Regions from separate parts of the Cupriavidus nantongensis genome, predicted to be linked through region 2. Evidence: predicted binding sites of a transcription regulator. Region 2 holds the regulator's gene; the other holds the start of a gene.
The links. The regulator NrdR, encoded in region 2, represses ribonucleotide reductase genes. The targets are predictions, from matches to a motif close to CACNANATNTNGTG.

Region 1 (7,843 bases), 420 kb from region 2:
CACCTTTGACCGCTTCAAGCAGCGCACGCTGGTCTTTGAAGTGCTTTTCGATGTGCCAGTCCACATCCTTGTCGATTTGGCCTATCTGTTTGTCCAGCGTGCGAATCACCGCCCGGATGCTGCGTGCTGCCTCTGGCGACGCCTTTTCCAAGCGATTGCCTTCGGCCACACGCATCTCCAGCAACTGCCTGCGGCGCGTCATCAGCGATGTCAGTTGCTCGCGATGCGCTTCCAACCGGGCTGTGACGTACTTTTGGCGGTCCTGATGGCGCGCCAGCACGTTGGCGAAGTCTCGCAAACACCGGGCGTCCACCTGGTCGGTCTTGGCCAACATGCCCATCGACTTGGCAAAGTCGCGGGCCTGGCGCGGATTCACGCGCGCAACTTCAAGACCGGCCTGCTGGAGCGTACAAACCAGCCCACGCTCATAACCACCGGTGGCCTCAATCACCACCAGATCAACTTCGGACGCTTTGAATTTCCCGGCCAGCTCGTTCCATCCCGAGGCGTCATTGCTCAAGCGCAGACACTGATCGTTCCAGGAAGCATCGAGATGCTCTTTGGATACGTCAATTCCAGCGTTGGGCCGTGGTCCTTGGTTCGATTCCCTGCCTTGCGGATGCATACTCGGTATTGGCAACTGTTCGGGTTACACGAATTGGATAGAACGGGCCGGTGCGTTGACCAAGTGCTCTCCCACGAGCTGCGAACTCTGAGGGGTTTCAGGTTTGGCGCACCAACCACGAAAAACAAGCAATCCTACATTGACGACTCTGCCGGTCGCTACTCTTCTTGAATGCCTTCAGAACAACGTTCCGAGAACATACAAGGGGAGCAAACCGAGGGGTTAGGTGAGACTTATTGGCAGGCTTCGCACTCTTCAAAGCCAGGATCACCCGGGCGCATCGTGCACACCGCGCCTTCAGCTTCCGGCATGGCCGGAGCCGATGCAGCCGCTGCGTCCAGGGCCGAGCCGCTGTCGCTGCCCGACGACACCGCGTTCAGCGAGCCGCGCGACACGGTGGACTTCTCCACGTGGGTGGCTGCCATGGTGCGCAGGTAGTACGTCGTCTTCAGGCCGCGCAGCCAGGCCAGCTTGTAGGTGTCGTCCAGCTTCTTGCCCGAGGCGCCGGCCATGTAGATGTTCAGGGACTGGGCCTGGTCGATCCACTTCTGGCGGCGGCTGGCGGCTTCGACCAGCCAGGTCGGCTCGACTTCGAACGCGGTGGCGTAGATGTCGCGCAGGTCTTGCGGGATGCGGTCGATGCGGGCCAGCGAGCCGTCGAAGTACTTCAGGTCGGCAACCATCACCTCGTCCCACAGGCCGCGTTCCTTCAGGTCGCGCACCAGGTAGTCGTTGACCACGGTGAACTCGCCCGACAGGTTGGACTTGACGTACAGGTTCTGGAAGGTCGGCTCGATGCACGCGGACACGCCGATGATGTTCGAAATGGTCGCGGTCGGGGCGATCGCGATGCAGTTCGAGTTGCGCATGCCGTGCTGCTTGATGCGGGCGCGCAGGCTGTCCCAGTCCATGGTGCTGGACAGGTCCACGTCCAGGTAACCACCGCGCTCTTCGGCCAGCAGCTTGAGCGAGTCCTGCGGCAGGATGCCGCGGTCCCACAGCGAGCCTTCGTAGGTGCTGTAGCGGCCGCGCTCTTCGGCCAGCTCGGTCGACGCCTGGTAGGCGTAGTAGCACACGGCTTCCATCGAGGTGTCGGCGAACTTGACCGCGGCGTCGCTGGCGTACGGGGTGCGCAGCACGTGCAGGCAGTCCTGGAAGCCCATGATGCCCATGCCGACCGGACGGTGGCGCAGGTTGGAATTGCGGGCCTTGTCGACGGCGTAGTAGTTGATGTCGATGACGTTATCCAGCATCCGCATGGCGGTGCGGATGGTCTTCTGCAGCTTGGCGTGGTCGAGCGCGTACGAACCGTCGGCCTGCTTGGCCAGATGTGCCACCAGGTTGACCGAGCCCAGGTTGCACACGGCGATTTCGCTGTCGTTGGTGTTCAGCGTGATTTCCGTGCACAGGTTGGAGCTGTGCACGACGCCGACGTGCTGCTGCGGGCTGCGGATGTTGCACGGATCCTTGAAGGTGATCCACGGGTGGCCGGTTTCGAACAGCATGCCCAGCATCTTGCGCCACAGCTGGATCGCAGGGATCTTCTTGAACAGCTTCAGCTCGCCGCTGGCGGCCTTGGCTTCGTAGCCCAGGTAGGCCTTCTCGAACTCCTTGCCAACCTTGTCGTGCAGGTCCGGGCAGGTGGACGGTGAGAACAGCGTCCATTCGGCGTTTTCCATCACGCGCTTCATGAACAGGTCCGGAATCCAGTTGGCCGTGTTCATGTCGTGGGTGCGGCGGCGGTCGTCGCCGGTGTTCTTGCGCAGCTCGAGGAATTCTTCGATGTCCAGGTGCCACGTTTCCAGGTAGGCGCAGACCGCGCCCTTGCGCTTGCCGCCCTGGTTCACGGCGACGGCGGTGTCGTTCACCACCTTCAGGAACGGCACCACGCCTTGCGACTTGCCGTTGGTGCCCTTGATGTGCGAGCCGAGCGCGCGCACGTTGGTCCAGTCGTTGCCCAGGCCGCCGGCAAACTTGGACAGCAGCGCGTTTTCCTTCAGCGCTTCGTAGATGCCTTCCAGGTCGTCCGAGACCGTGGTCAGGTAGCACGACGACAGCTGCGAGCGCTGCGTGCCCGAGTTGAACAGCGTCGGCGTGGACGACATGAAGTCGAACGACGACAGCAGCTGGTAGAACTCGATGGCGCGCGCTTCGCGGTCCTTCTCGTTCAGCGCCAGGCCCATGGCCACGCGCATGAAGAAGGCCTGCGGCATTTCGATGCGGGTTTCATCGATATGCAGGAAGTAGCGGTCGTACAGGGTCTGCAGGCCCAGGTAGTTGAACTGGAAGTCGCGGCCGGCGTCGAGCGCGGCGCCCAGGCGGGCCAGGTCGAAAGTGGCCAGCTTCTCGTCGAGCAGCTCGGCGGCGATGCCGCGGGCGATGAACTTGGGGAAGTACTCGGCGTAGCGCGTGGCCATCTCGGCCTGGGTCACTTCGGTGCCCAGGATTTCCTTGCGGATGGTGTGCAGCAGGATGCGGGCGGTGACCTGGCTGTAGTCCGGGTCCTTTTCGATCAGGGTACGCGCGGCCAGGATGGCGGAGTCGTACACCTGCGTCATCGGCACGCCTTCGTACAGGTTCTTCAGAGTTTCCTTCAGGATCGGCTCGGCGCTGACGGCATCGCCCAGGCCGGAGCAGGCGTTGTCGATCAGCGCGTGCAGCGCGACGATGTCGAGCGGCTTGCTCACGCCGGCGTCGGTCACGTTGATGCTGATGCCGGCTTCCTGCACGCGGGCCACGGCCTGCGCGCTGGCGCTGGCGCGCTCGGCCTTGCGCTTCTCGCGGTACAGCACGTAGGCGCGCGCGACTTCATGCTCGCCCGAGCGCATCAGCGACAGCTCGACCTGGTCCTGCACGTCTTCGATATGGATGGCGCCACCGCTCGGGCGGCTGCGCACCAGCGCGCGCACCACGTTGTCGGTCAGCTGCTCGACGATCTCGCGCACGCGCGCGCTGGCGGCGCCCTGCCCGCCGTTGACGGCGAGGAAGGCCTTGGTCATGGCAACGGCAATCTTGGACGGCTCGAACGCCACCACGGCACCGTTGCGACGAATGATCTTGTGATCTGGGTAGTTCGTGGTCGCGGCGCTGGGGGTCTGCTGCGTGGTCGAAGCCTGGCTGGCAACGCCGGCGGCGGCGCCACCCGTGGTGATTTCGTTCTGGGCCGTTTGCATGAGAACTCCTGTTTTTACCCTGGCAATAAGAGACAAAGAGTCCCTGGCGAAATGCGGCGAAAAAGAACGTCCCTCCCGGCTGCATAGCGGGTGCGACTGACTGCCTTTACGTGAACATTTCGCCAGGACTCTTGTGATGCCGGCCTTGCGGGGAAGGTTTGCAGTCGATGCGCGAACTTCGCGGCTGCTGCCTCGCTCCTGGGGCCGGCTCCCCGGTTTGACTACTAGATATAGTGTGTGACGCGGAAAACTGGGCTAAGTATAGTGAAACGAATCCGAATGACCAGTCTTGACAACCGCTATTTGGGGCACGCGGGCGGGTGTGCGGCAGCGCCACATGCCCGCAAGCCTAGTACTCGCAAGGGTTTCGGCCAAACCGTTCGCAACTGCACATTTCACAAAAATTTTTTTGATTGTTGCGAGGTTGCGATAGCCCCACACCGACGTGGGGCATCGGTGCCCAGATAGCGAGCACGGGGCAGCAAATGACGTTAGGAATCCGTCACCTGCCCCGCGGCGCCAGGACACTGGTAGGGCAACATTTGGGGGCCGATGCCCGCCTGGCTGGCAAACCGCGCCCAGTCGAAATGCGGGCCGGGATCGGTCTTGCGGCCCGGCGCGATGTCGCTGTGGCCGGCAATCGCGCGCACCGGATAGGCGGCCATCAGCGCGGGCACCAGCGCGGCCACGGTGTCGTACTGGGCTTTGGTGAACGGCAGGTCGTCGCTGCCTTCGATCTCGATACCGATCGAAAAATCGTTGCAGCGCGCGCGGCCGAAGAAGTCTGACTGCCCGGCATGCCAGGCGCGCTGCGTGCACGGCACGAACTGCACCAGCTCGCCCGTGCGCGTCACCAGGAAGTGCGCCGACACCTGGACCTGGTGGATGGTGGCAAAGAACGGGTGCTTGCCCGGATCGAGCCGGTTTTGGAAGAACGCCTCGATGTCGCCGCTGCCGAACTGGCCGGGCGGCAGGCTGATGTTGTGCAGCACCACCAGGTCCACCGGCATGCCGTCCGGGCGCGCGTCGAAATTGGGCGACGGCACGCGGCGCGCGGCCGGGACCCAGCCGTCGGCGCCGGGCAGATAGGACGAGGGCGACGACGAGGACGACGGCGAGGACGCGGGCGCGGTCATGGCGTGCCCTCGCTTTCCACGGCGCCGCGGTCGGCGGCGTCCATGGCCTCGCGGATGCCCAGTTGCTGGATGCGGTAGCGCAGCTGGCGCAGGTTCAGGCCCAGCAGCGGCGCGGCCGCGGTGCGGTTGAAGTTGGTCTGCGCCAGCGCCTGCAGGATCAGTTCGCGCTCGACCGCTTCCAGCCTGGCGGGCAGGTCGATCGGGAAGACGATGCCGCGGCAGGCGCGCTCGGCGGGGTCGCCGGCGGGCTCGGGCACGACAGCAGCGGCCGCCGCTGGCGGCTCGGCCGGGACCGGCGCAGGCGTGGCCGCGGCCGGCTCCGCCGCAACCCCGGCCGTGCCCCAGGGCGCGTAGGGGTATGGCGCCATCGGCTGCGGCACCATCGCCATCGCCGGCGCCGGGGCAGGCATCAGCCCGGCACGCGCGGCGCCGGCGTCCAGCGGGCCCAGGTCGGCCAGCTCGATGTCCTCGCTCTCGGCAAAGGCGTAGGCGCGCTCGAGCAGGTTTTCCAGCTCGCGCACATTGCCCGGGAACGGATAGGCCGCCAGCCGCTGCAGCGCCGCCGGCGACAGCCGCTTGGGATGCGCATCGCCGTAGCGCACCGCCAGGTGGTCCAGGATGGCGCGCGCCAGCACCGGGATGTCTTCGCCGCGCTCGCGCAGCGTGGGCATGCGAAGCGCCAGCACGTTCAGGCGGTAATACAGGTCTTGCCGGAACTGCCCCGCGGCCACCATTGCGGCCAGGTCCTTGTGGCTGGCGCACATCACGCGCACGTCGACGGCGTCTTCGCGGCTGGCGCCGATCTTGCGCACGCGGCGCTCCTGCAGCGCGCGCAGCAGCTTGACCTGCATCGGCAGCGGCAGGTCGGCCACCTCGTCAAGCAGCAGCGTGCCGCCGTTGGCGGCCTGGAAGAAGCCGCCGCGCTCGGCGTCGGCGCCGGTGAACGCCCCTTTGACGTAGCCGAAGAACTCCGACTCCATCAAGTTCTCGGGAATGGCGCCGCAGTTGACCGCGACGAACGGATGCGCGGCGCGCGCGCTGGTGGCGTGGATGGCGCGCGCGGCGCGCTCCTTGCCGCTGCCGGATTCGCCGCTGATCACCACCGGCGCCATGCTGCGCGCCAGCCGCGACAGCGAGCGCCGCACCTCCTGCATCGCCGCGGAATGGCCGGGCAGCAGCGCCGCGGCGCGGCCGGCGGCCTGCTCCGCGGCCGTGGCGGCGTCGGCATCGGCGTCGACGTCGGCGCTATTGCGCGGCTGCCGGCCGAGCGCGTTCAGCACCAGGCTGCGCAGCTGCTCCAGCGACACCGGCTTGGCGATGTAGTCGAAGGCGCCGGCCTTGAGCGCTTCGACGGCGTTGTCGGCGCTGCCGTAGGCGGTGATCACGGCCACCGGGATGCGTTCCGGCGCGGCCGACAGCTGGCGCACGATCTCGATGCCAAGCCCGTCGCCCAGGCGCATGTCGGTCAGCACCAGGCTGTAGCGGCCCTGCGCCAGCTTGTCGCGCGCCTCGGCCAGCGAGCCGGCCAGCACCACGTCATGGCCCATGCGGCGGATCGAGATGTCCAGCAGCTCGCGCAGGTCGGCCTCGTCGTCGATGACCAGGATGGGATCGGGCGCGCGGGACATTCGGGGTGGCATGGAATGGTGGCTGGATGGAAGACAGGTCAGACGGCGGCCGCCGCGGCAGCCTCTGCGCTCTCGATGCGCAGGGTCAGCACGAAGGCCTTGCCCGGCAGTGTATCGCGCGCACTGGAGGCCAGCATGCCGGTGCGCTCGATCAGCGCCGGCAGCGAGATGGCGCCGTAGCGCACCTGCGCGTCATTGGCCCCGCACAGCTCGCGCGCCATGAACAGGCCCAGCCCGGTGCCCTGGGCGTTGCTGGTGAAGAACGGCTCGAACAGGCTGCGCTGGTGTTCGCGCGCCACCTCGGCGCCGTCGTTCCAGACGATCAGCTCGGCATGGTGCTGGTCCAGCGCGTGCGCCAGCAGCCGGATCGAGCCGGGCAGCCGGCTGCAGTAGCGCCACGCGTTATCGAGCAGGTTGCCCAGCACCTGCTGCAGCTGCGAGGCGTCGAACACCACCGGCTGGGCCACGTCGACGGTCAGGCGGATGGCATTGGCGTTGATGTCGGCGCGGCCGGCCGGGCGGGTCTCGCCGGCGCGCGGGCGGCGCTGGCGCATTTCGGCGCGCCAGCGCTCGACGATCTCGGGCAGCGCCTGCGCCAGGTGCACGGTGCTACGGCCGGTGCGCGGGCGGCGCGACATCTGCAGCACGTCCGACACCACCTGGTCGAGCCGGCGCACGTTGTCGTGGATGATGCGCAGCAGGCGGGCGTCGATATCGACATCGGCACTGCCCGGGTCCTGCGCTTCAGGGCCGTGCCGGCCGGAATCGCCCAGCAGCTCGCTGGCCTGGCTGATCGCCGCCAGCGGATTGCGGATCTGGTGCGCGATGCTGGCCACCAGCCGGCCCATCGCGGCCAGCTTCTCCTGCTGCACCTGCTCGGCAATGCGCTCCCAGCTTTCGATATGGACCAGCACGGTGTCGCGCATCTCGCTGCGCAGCAGCGCCTCATCCTGCTGCGACCACGCCATGGCCTCGTTCTGGGCGATGGCCAGGCGCAGGCGGGCGGCGGCTTCGGGCGACAGTTCGTTCCATGCAGCGGTGTCGAGCGCGGCGGGCACGGTGCGGCCGTGCGCCATGGTCGAGCGCAGCCCGGCCAGGCCCGGCAGCACGAAGCGCAGCCGCAGCCGGGTATGCTGCATGGTGCCGTCGGCCAGCGCGGCGCCGGAGGCCATCGGCAGCAGTTGCAGGATGCGCGGCACGTCGTCCTTGCTGCGCAGCCAGTCGCGCAGCATTTCCATCAGCGGCTGCAGGCGCGGGATGCGGCGCAGGTCGAACAGCACG
Region 2 (7,843 bases):
GCGGATCGGCCGCGGTCACCGGGGTGACTGCGCGCGGATCGGCGGCGCCCGCGCCGGCCGTGCCGGCACCGGCGTTGGCGGTATCGTCGAGCTTGACGCCGGAGCTGCAGGCGCCCAGGGCCAGCAGTGCGGCAACGGCAAGGGTTTTGGTCATCAGTTGAGGCATGGTGAATGACTCCTGTTATTGCATGAAAGGACCCCAGGACGGCTCGCGAACATCGCCGGACTGGAGGGACAGAACCTGCCGGGTACGCCCGTCAGTGGACACCGCCGCCAGCACCGCGCGACCGCCCACGCGGGTGGCATAAAGGATGTACTTGCCGTTGGCGGCGAAGCTGGGCGCTTCGTCGTTGGCCGTATCGGTCAGCGACGTCACGTCGCCGTTGCTCAGGTCCTGCAACTGCAGCTTGAAGCCGCCCCCGCGCGAAATGTACGCCAGGTACTTGCCGTCAGGCGAAATGCGCGGGCTGACGTTGTAGCTGCCCTTGAAGGTGACGCGCTGCGCGCCGCCGCCCTCCTCGCCGGAGGCGGGCATGCGGTAGATCTGCGGCGCACCGCCGCGGTCGCTGGTGAAATAGATGCTCTTGCCGTCGGGCGAGTACTGCGGTTCGGTGTCGATGGCGCTGCTGCGCGACAGGCGGCGGATGCCCGAGCCGTCGGCGTTGACCTGGTAGACCTGGGTATTGCCGTCGCGCGACAGCGCCAGCGCCAGGTGGCGGCCGTCCGGCGACCACGACGGCGCGCTGTTGTTGCCCTTCTGGTTCGACACCAGCGTGCGCTTGCCGCTGGCCAGGTCGTGCACATAGACCACCGGCTTCTTGGCCTCGAACGACACGTAGGCCACGCGCGCGCCGTCCGGCGACCACGACGGCGAGATGATGGGCTCGTTGCTGGTCAGCGCCACCTGCGCGTTCTGCCCGTCCGAATCGGAGATCAGCAGCTGGTAGCGGCCGCCCACCTTCGACACGTAGGACAGGCGCGTGGCAAACACGCCGCGCTCGCCCAGCAGCTTTTCATAGATGTAGTCGGCGATCTTGTGCGCGGTCACGCGCAGCTGCGACTGGTTCACGGTGAAGGCCAGCCCGCCCAGGCTCTGGCCCTTGACGGTGTCGTACAGGCGGAAGCGCACCTCGTACTTGCCGCCCGCGGCCGGGGTCACGCTGCCGGCGACGAAGGCATCGGCGCCGCGCGCCTTCCAGCTGCCCAGGTCGACATTGGCGGACTCGGCCACGGTGGCGCCGCCCGGGTCGACGTTGCGGAAACGGCCGCTGCGGGCCAGGTCCGAACGGATGATCGCGGTCAGGTTCTGCGGAGCCTGGGCCTCGCCCTGGAAGTTGGCGGTGGCCACCGGGAACTGGCTGGCGCCTACCCCGGAAATCTCAACGTTGAGCTGCGCGTGCGCGGCGCCGGCGGCCATGGTCATGGCCGCGGCCAGCCACGCCATCAGCGCGCGCCGGCCGGCCAGCGGCATCGGCCGGCTCGCACCTCGGGATGCGGGGGAATCTGCGTTGTGCCGCCTCGCGGACAGCCAGTTGGGGGCCCAAAGCTTTCGCATGCTGCTCCTCAGTCGATTTCAAGTTTCGTCGGGCACCGTCGGGCACGACGGGCAATCGTCAACACGGGCAAATGCGGCATTGCAGCGCGTGGCGCATGCCCCGTCCGTGTGCATACCGCACCGTCGGCTGCGTCGGGCAACCTGTCATGCTAGCGCTGGGACCGGAACCCGACGATGAAGGTTGCATTATGTTGCAAATCATGCCGTACCGTTCACCCGGCCCCACTCAGTCCTTCGGCCGGAAGGTAATGGTGAAGCTGGCCGGCGCCTTGCCGTTCTCGTCGCGCGGCAGCGGATCGGAACGCTCGACCGCGCGCAGCACGGCATTGTCCCAGCCGGAGTTGCCGCTGGACTTGGACAGCCGCGCCGACAGCAGCGAACCGTCCGGCGCCAGCTGCACCGAGACCACCGCGGTCGGGTTGCCCGGCACGTCCTCGGTAAAGACGATGTTCGGCTTGACGCGGCGCCGCACGCGGTCGGCATAGCCGGGCGAAGCCTTGCCGCCACCGCCGGCACCCGCGCCAGCCGCATTGCCGACCCCGCCACCGCCGGCGCCGGAGCCGCCGGCCAGCGCCTGCAGGCGCGCCAGCTCGCTCTTGCGCTGGGCGTGGGCGGCGGCTTCGCGTTTGGCCTTGGCGTCGGCATCCGCCTTGGCCTTGGCCTCGGCCTGGGCTTTCGCCTTGGCGTCGGCCTGGGCCTTGGCCTTGGCATCGGCCTGCGCCTTGGCCTTGGCATCGGCGGCTTCCTTGCGCTCGCGCTCGGCCTGCTCCTTGCGTTCCTGCTCCTGCTGCGCGGCCTTCTTCTTCGCGTCTTCCTTGCGCTGTGCTTCCTTGCGCTCGGTCTCGCGGCGCTCGGCTTCCTTGCGGTCGGCCTCCTTGCGCAGCGCTTCCTTGCGAGCCTCTTCCTTGCGTTCGGCTTCCTTGCGTTCGGCTTCCTTGCGCTCGGCCTCCTTGCGGGCCGCTTCCTTGCGCTCGGCTTCTTCGCGCGCGGCCGCCTCGGCGCGGCGCTTCTTCTGCTCCAGCGCGATGTCGGCGTCGTCCTCGACCTTGCTCTTCACCTGGGGCGGCGGCGCCGGACGCGGCTGCACCACCGGCTCGGGCTCTGGCTGCGGCTGCGGCCGCGGCGGCGGGGGTGCGGTGGCGGCGGGGATTTCCTCCCACAGTTCGGCCTCGGCCCCGACCGGGGTGCTGCTCTGCCAGCTCACGCCGTAGTACAGCACCACGGCCAGCAGCAGATGCATCAGCAGCGCGAGCAGGAAGGAACGCAGGGTTCCCCGCTCCTTGACCGGCTGGTAGGGATAGGCGGCGGCGGTCGTCATCAAGCGCAACGGCAATCGGATAGGAGCTTCAATACGTCAGGAGGTCTTGGACTTGACCATCAGGCCCACGCGCTTGACGCCGTCGGCCTTCAGGATCGACATCACGTCCAGCACCGCCTCGTACTTGACCGCGCGGTCGGCGGCGATCACCACCGGCTGGTCCGGGTTCTCGTTCTGGCGCTGGTGGACGAAGTCGAGCAGGCCCTGCTTGTCGAGCTTGCGTTCGAAGGCATTGCCGCCGCTGTCCTTGCCGCGCGCGGTGAGCTGGCCGTCTTCATGCACGGTGACGACGATCGGCGGCGCCTTCTGCTGCGGCGTGGCATTGGCCACGGTGGGCAGGTCGACGGTGGCGGGGCTGACGATCGGCGCGGCCACCATGAAGATGACCAGCAGCACGAGCATGACGTCGATATACGGCACGACATTGATCTCGGCGCTGGCCCGGCGGCGCGAGCCGCCGCGGCGCTGAATGGCTGCCATTGCAGGACTCCTGGAGACGCCGGCCCGGGCTCGCGCCCGGACCGTTGTTAGGGAATTCGGTTAGCGGGTCTGCCGCTGCAGGATGTTCAGGAACTCTTCCATGAAGCTCTCGAACCGGATCGCCAGGCGATCGATTTCGGTGGCATAGCGGTTGTAGGCGATCACCGCCGGGATTGCCGCGAACAGGCCGATCGCGGTCGCCACCAGCGCTTCGGCAATGCCGGGCGCCACCGAAGCAAGCGTCGCCTGCTGCACGTTCGACAACCCGCGGAACGCGTTCATGATCCCCCACACCGTGCCGAACAGCCCGATATACGGGCTCACCGAACCGACCGAGGCCAGGAACGGCAAATGCGATTCGAGCACGTCCATCTCGCGCTGGTAGGCCGCGCGCATGGCGCGGCGGGCGGCGTCGAGCAGCGCGCCGGCCTCGTTGCCGCGCTCGCGCGCCTTCAGGAACTCGCCCATGCCGGATTCGAAGATCCGCTCCAGCGCGCCGGTGTTGTGGCGGTTGTTGACGGCGCTGTTATAGAGCGCCTGCAGGTCGCCGCCGGCCCAGAAGTCGCGCTCGAAGCCTTCGGTCTGGGTACGCGCCGAACGCACCGCCAGGTGCTTGCGGAAGATATAGGTCCACGAAAACAGCGACATGACGAGCAACAGCGCCATGACGGCCTGTGCCAGCACGCTGGCGTGGAGCACCAGCGTTACGATCGACATGTCTTGCGTGATGGTCACGGGATTCATCGTGCTGACTTGATGGTGGCTAGAACGGGGTCGGGGATCGGAGCGGGACGGAAAGTGCTTTTGTCGACGCAGCCAACGCGGATCGCGCCGGTCGCCAGCATCAGCTCGCCACGCCAGGCTTCCTGGGTGAACTGCACCGAAGCCGGGCCGACCCGGTCGATGCGCGTGCGGATCTCAAGCTGGTCGTCCAGCCGGGCGGGCGCATTGTAGTCCACCGCCGTGCTGCGGACGATGAAGACCACGCCGGCCCGGTCGGCGAGCGCCTGCTGTTCGATGCCGAGCGAGCGCAGCCACTCGGTGCGGGCGCGCTCGAAGAACTTGAGGTAGTTGGCGTAGAACACTACGCCGCCTGCATCGGTGTCTTCCCAGTACACCCGCAGGGTCCAGACAAAGTTTGGCATGGCCGCGATTGTAACGGAGAGCGATACCCGTTTCGTGTAAACCCGCAGGACGACTTTGCAACAGCAAGTTGCTGGCCAGGCCAGCGCCAGCCCTTGCCAGCGCTTGGCTGGCGGGTCCACGGCTTGCGGCGGGCGGCCGCCTCGCGCTACACTGCGCGCAACCATTCCACCTTGCGCGACTGGCGAAGTCAGTGGGCACTACCACGAGGAAGCGCAAGTTCTCTGGCGTGAAGTTTCCAACGCCATGGCGTTGACGCGAGTCATGCCTGCCGCTCGCCTGGGCAGCGAATGGGAAGCAGGGTGCGCCCTGCGCCGACGGCCCAGCCGCCGGTGCCGGTCGCCGCTAGCCTTCCCCGCGCGCCCTACCCCCGATGCCTGCATCGGATTCCCTTTTTTCAGACGAGTTTCGCCATGTTCGAACGCAGCCGTTTCACGATCGACCAGATCGACCCCGAGGTCTTTGCCGCCATCCAGCAGGAAAACCAGCGCCAGGAAGACCACATCGAGCTGATCGCCTCCGAGAACTACACCTCGCCCGCGGTGATGGCCGCGCAGGGTTCGCAGCTGACCAACAAGTACGCCGAGGGCTATCCCGGCAAGCGCTACTACGGCGGTTGCGAGTACGTCGACATCGTCGAGCAGCTGGCCATTGACCGCGTCAAGCAGCTGTTCGGCGCCGAGGCCGCCAACGTGCAGCCCAATTCGGGCTCGCAGGCCAACCAGGGCGTGTATTTCGCCGTGCTCAAGCCGGGCGACACCATCATGGGCATGAGCCTGGCCGAGGGCGGCCACCTGACCCACGGCATGGCGCTGAACATGAGCGGCAAGTGGTTCAACGTGGTCAGCTACGGCCTCAACGCCCAGGAAGACATCGACTACGACGCGCTCGAAAAGCTGGCGCAAGAGAAGAAGCCCAAGCTGATCATCGCCGGCGCCTCGGCCTTCGCGCTGCGCATCGACTTCGAGCGCATCGGCAAGGTGGCCAAGTCGATCGGCGCCTATTTCATGGTCGACATGGCCCACTACGCCGGCCTGATCGCCGCGGGCGTCTACCCGAACCCGGTGCCGCACGCTGACTTCGTCACCACCACCACCCACAAGAGCCTGCGCGGCCCGCGCGGCGGCGTGATCCTGATGAAGGCCGAGCACGAGAAGGCGATCAACTCGTCGATCTTCCCCGGCATCCAGGGCGGCCCGCTGATGCACGTGATCGCCGGCAAGGCGGTGGCGTTCAAGGAAGCGCTGACGCCCGAGTTCAAGGAATACCAGCAGCAGGTGGTGAAGAACGCCGCGGTGCTGGCCGAGACCCTGATCGCGCGCGGCCTGCGCATCGTCTCGGGCCGCACCGAGAGCCACGTGATGCTGGTCGACCTGCGCGCCAAGAACATCACCGGCAAGGAAGCCGAGCGCATCCTGGGCGAGGCCCACCTGACCGTGAACAAGAATGCGATTCCGAATGACCCGGAAAAGCCGTTCGTCACCTCGGGCATCCGCGTCGGCTCGCCGGCCATGACCACGCGCGGCTTCAAGGAAGAAGAAGCCCGCATCGTCGGCAACCTGATCGCCGACGTGCTCGACAACCCGCACGACGCCGCCAACATCGCCGCGGTGCGCGAGCAGGTGTCGGCGCTGACCAAGCGTTTCCCGGTCTACGGCTGACGCTGACAGGCCGCCCGTGCGCACGCGCATGGGCGGCCGGCAGCTCCGCGGTCCGCGCCACCTCCGGCGCGGGCCGCGGGTCTCGCCAACCCGCCCCGCCGCCGCAGAACGACAACACGGACAAGGCGATGGGGTTCAACTGAAGGTGGTCCGGCATGAAATGCCCCTTTTGCGGTCATTCCAATACCCAGGTTCTCGACACCCGCATGTCGGAAGACGGCGATGCCGTGCGCCGGCGCCGCCGCTGCGAAGCCTGCGACCGCCGCTTCACCACCTATGAGCGGATCGAGCTGTTCTTCCCCGCCATCGTCAAGAAAAACGGCTCGCGCGTGGACTACGCCCGCGCCAAGCTGAAGGATTCGATGCGCCTGGCGTTGCGCAAGCGCCCGGTCTCGGCCGAAGCCATCGACGAAGCCATCACCCGGATCGAAGAAAAGCTGCTGGCGCTGGGCGAGAAGGAAATCCCCAGCAGCCAGGTCGGCGAACTGGTGATGCGCGAGCTGCGCAAGCTCGACAAGATCGCCTATATCCGCTTTGCCTCGGTCTACCGCAGCTTTGAAGACGTGTCCGAATTCTCGGACGTGCTGGCCGAAGTCACCGCCGGCAGCGGCAAGCGCTGACGCCCGGATTTCCCGCTACCAGCACTGCGCCGACGCCACGCCGGCGCGCATCCCGGTGTTCCCCTGCAGCCCCAGGTGGTTGAGGGTGTAGCTGCCGCAGTCGTCCCCCGCCTGCGCGCCGACCGGCGCCGCGGTCGCGGTATAGCTGGTGGCCGGGTTGCCCGCCACCACCGTGAGCTGGTAGTACACCTGTCCGCCTGACTGGACTGGCACGGGGAACACGTCGCCGGCATATCCGAGCGCGCCCGGCGTGCCGCCATAGACGTTCCGCGTGCTGAACAACCGCTCCTGGCGCGCAGCCAGATCCAGCAAGGCGGTCTTGGCGTCGGTGCGGCGCGATTTGCGCACGTGCTCGGTGTACGACGGATAAGCAATCGCGGCCAGGATCGCGACGATCGCCACCGTGATCATCAGCTCGATCAGCGTGAAGCCGGCGGCGGCACGCCGCGCTCTGGAAATGGCAGGCAGGTTCATGGTGGTCAGCGCAGGCGGATCCAGTTGAGGCGGGCGCCGGCACCGTTGGCGCCGGGGTTGATCTGGGTGATGGCGCCGCTGCCGCCGACGGTCTGCTGCACCAGGTAGGGCCGCTTCTTCGCCGTCACCACCGACGGCGTGCCGGTGCCGCTCAGGCCGATGCCGCTGACGATGCCGTTGTTCAGCAGCGGGAAGGTGCTGCTGTTGGTGCTGCTGAAGAACGACTGCGCGGCCGCGCCGCCCGAGCCCATCGACACGCCCATGGTGAAGCCCGACGGCACCTCGGCATTGCACGACAGCGCCTGCGACAACGCCGAGCTGGGCGGGATGGTGGTGTTGACGATAAACATGCCGTAGGCGATCACCGGGTTGTAGATCACCTGCTCGCGCGTGGCCGACGGCAGCGGCAGTTGCCAGCCGTATTTGTTGTTGCCGCTGGCGCAGGCGCTCGAGCCTTGCCAGCACACCTTGTTGGCGCTGACCGTGCGCACCGTCACCGTGCTGCCGGCCGCGCGCCCTTCGGCGGTAATCGATTGCTGCGTCAGGTTGGCGGCGGACAGCGGCCGGGTGGCGCTGGCCAGCGACGCATAGC

Region 1: the regulator NrdR is predicted to act here: its motif matches at 4,021-4,034, upstream of A2G96_RS19960 (ribonucleoside-diphosphate reductase subunit alpha).

The regions. Positions count from the first base shown of each region.
Region 1 is NZ_CP014844.1:4,312,712-4,320,554, forward strand. Features, by position in the region: gene A2G96_RS19955 (IS110 family RNA-guided transposase) at 1-625, opposite strand, end outside; gene A2G96_RS19960 (ribonucleoside-diphosphate reductase subunit alpha) at 859-3,798, opposite strand; gene ampD (1,6-anhydro-N-acetylmuramyl-L-alanine amidase AmpD) at 4,290-4,934, opposite strand; gene A2G96_RS19970 (sigma-54-dependent transcriptional regulator) at 4,931-6,574, opposite strand; gene A2G96_RS19975 (sensor histidine kinase) at 6,601-7,843, opposite strand, start outside.
Region 2 is NZ_CP014844.1:3,888,286-3,896,128, forward strand. Features, by position in the region: gene pal (peptidoglycan-associated lipoprotein Pal) at 1-166, opposite strand, end outside; gene tolB (Tol-Pal system beta propeller repeat protein TolB) at 182-1,555, opposite strand; gene tolA (cell envelope integrity protein TolA) at 1,782-2,873, opposite strand; gene tolR (protein TolR) at 2,910-3,353, opposite strand; gene tolQ (protein TolQ) at 3,414-4,097, opposite strand; gene ybgC (tol-pal system-associated acyl-CoA thioesterase) at 4,094-4,498, opposite strand; ZMP/ZTP riboswitch at 4,664-4,788, shown strand; gene glyA (serine hydroxymethyltransferase) at 4,910-6,157, shown strand; gene nrdR (transcriptional regulator NrdR) at 6,313-6,777, shown strand; gene A2G96_RS18015 (type IV pilin protein) at 6,793-7,251, opposite strand; gene A2G96_RS18020 (pilus assembly protein) at 7,257-7,843, opposite strand, start outside.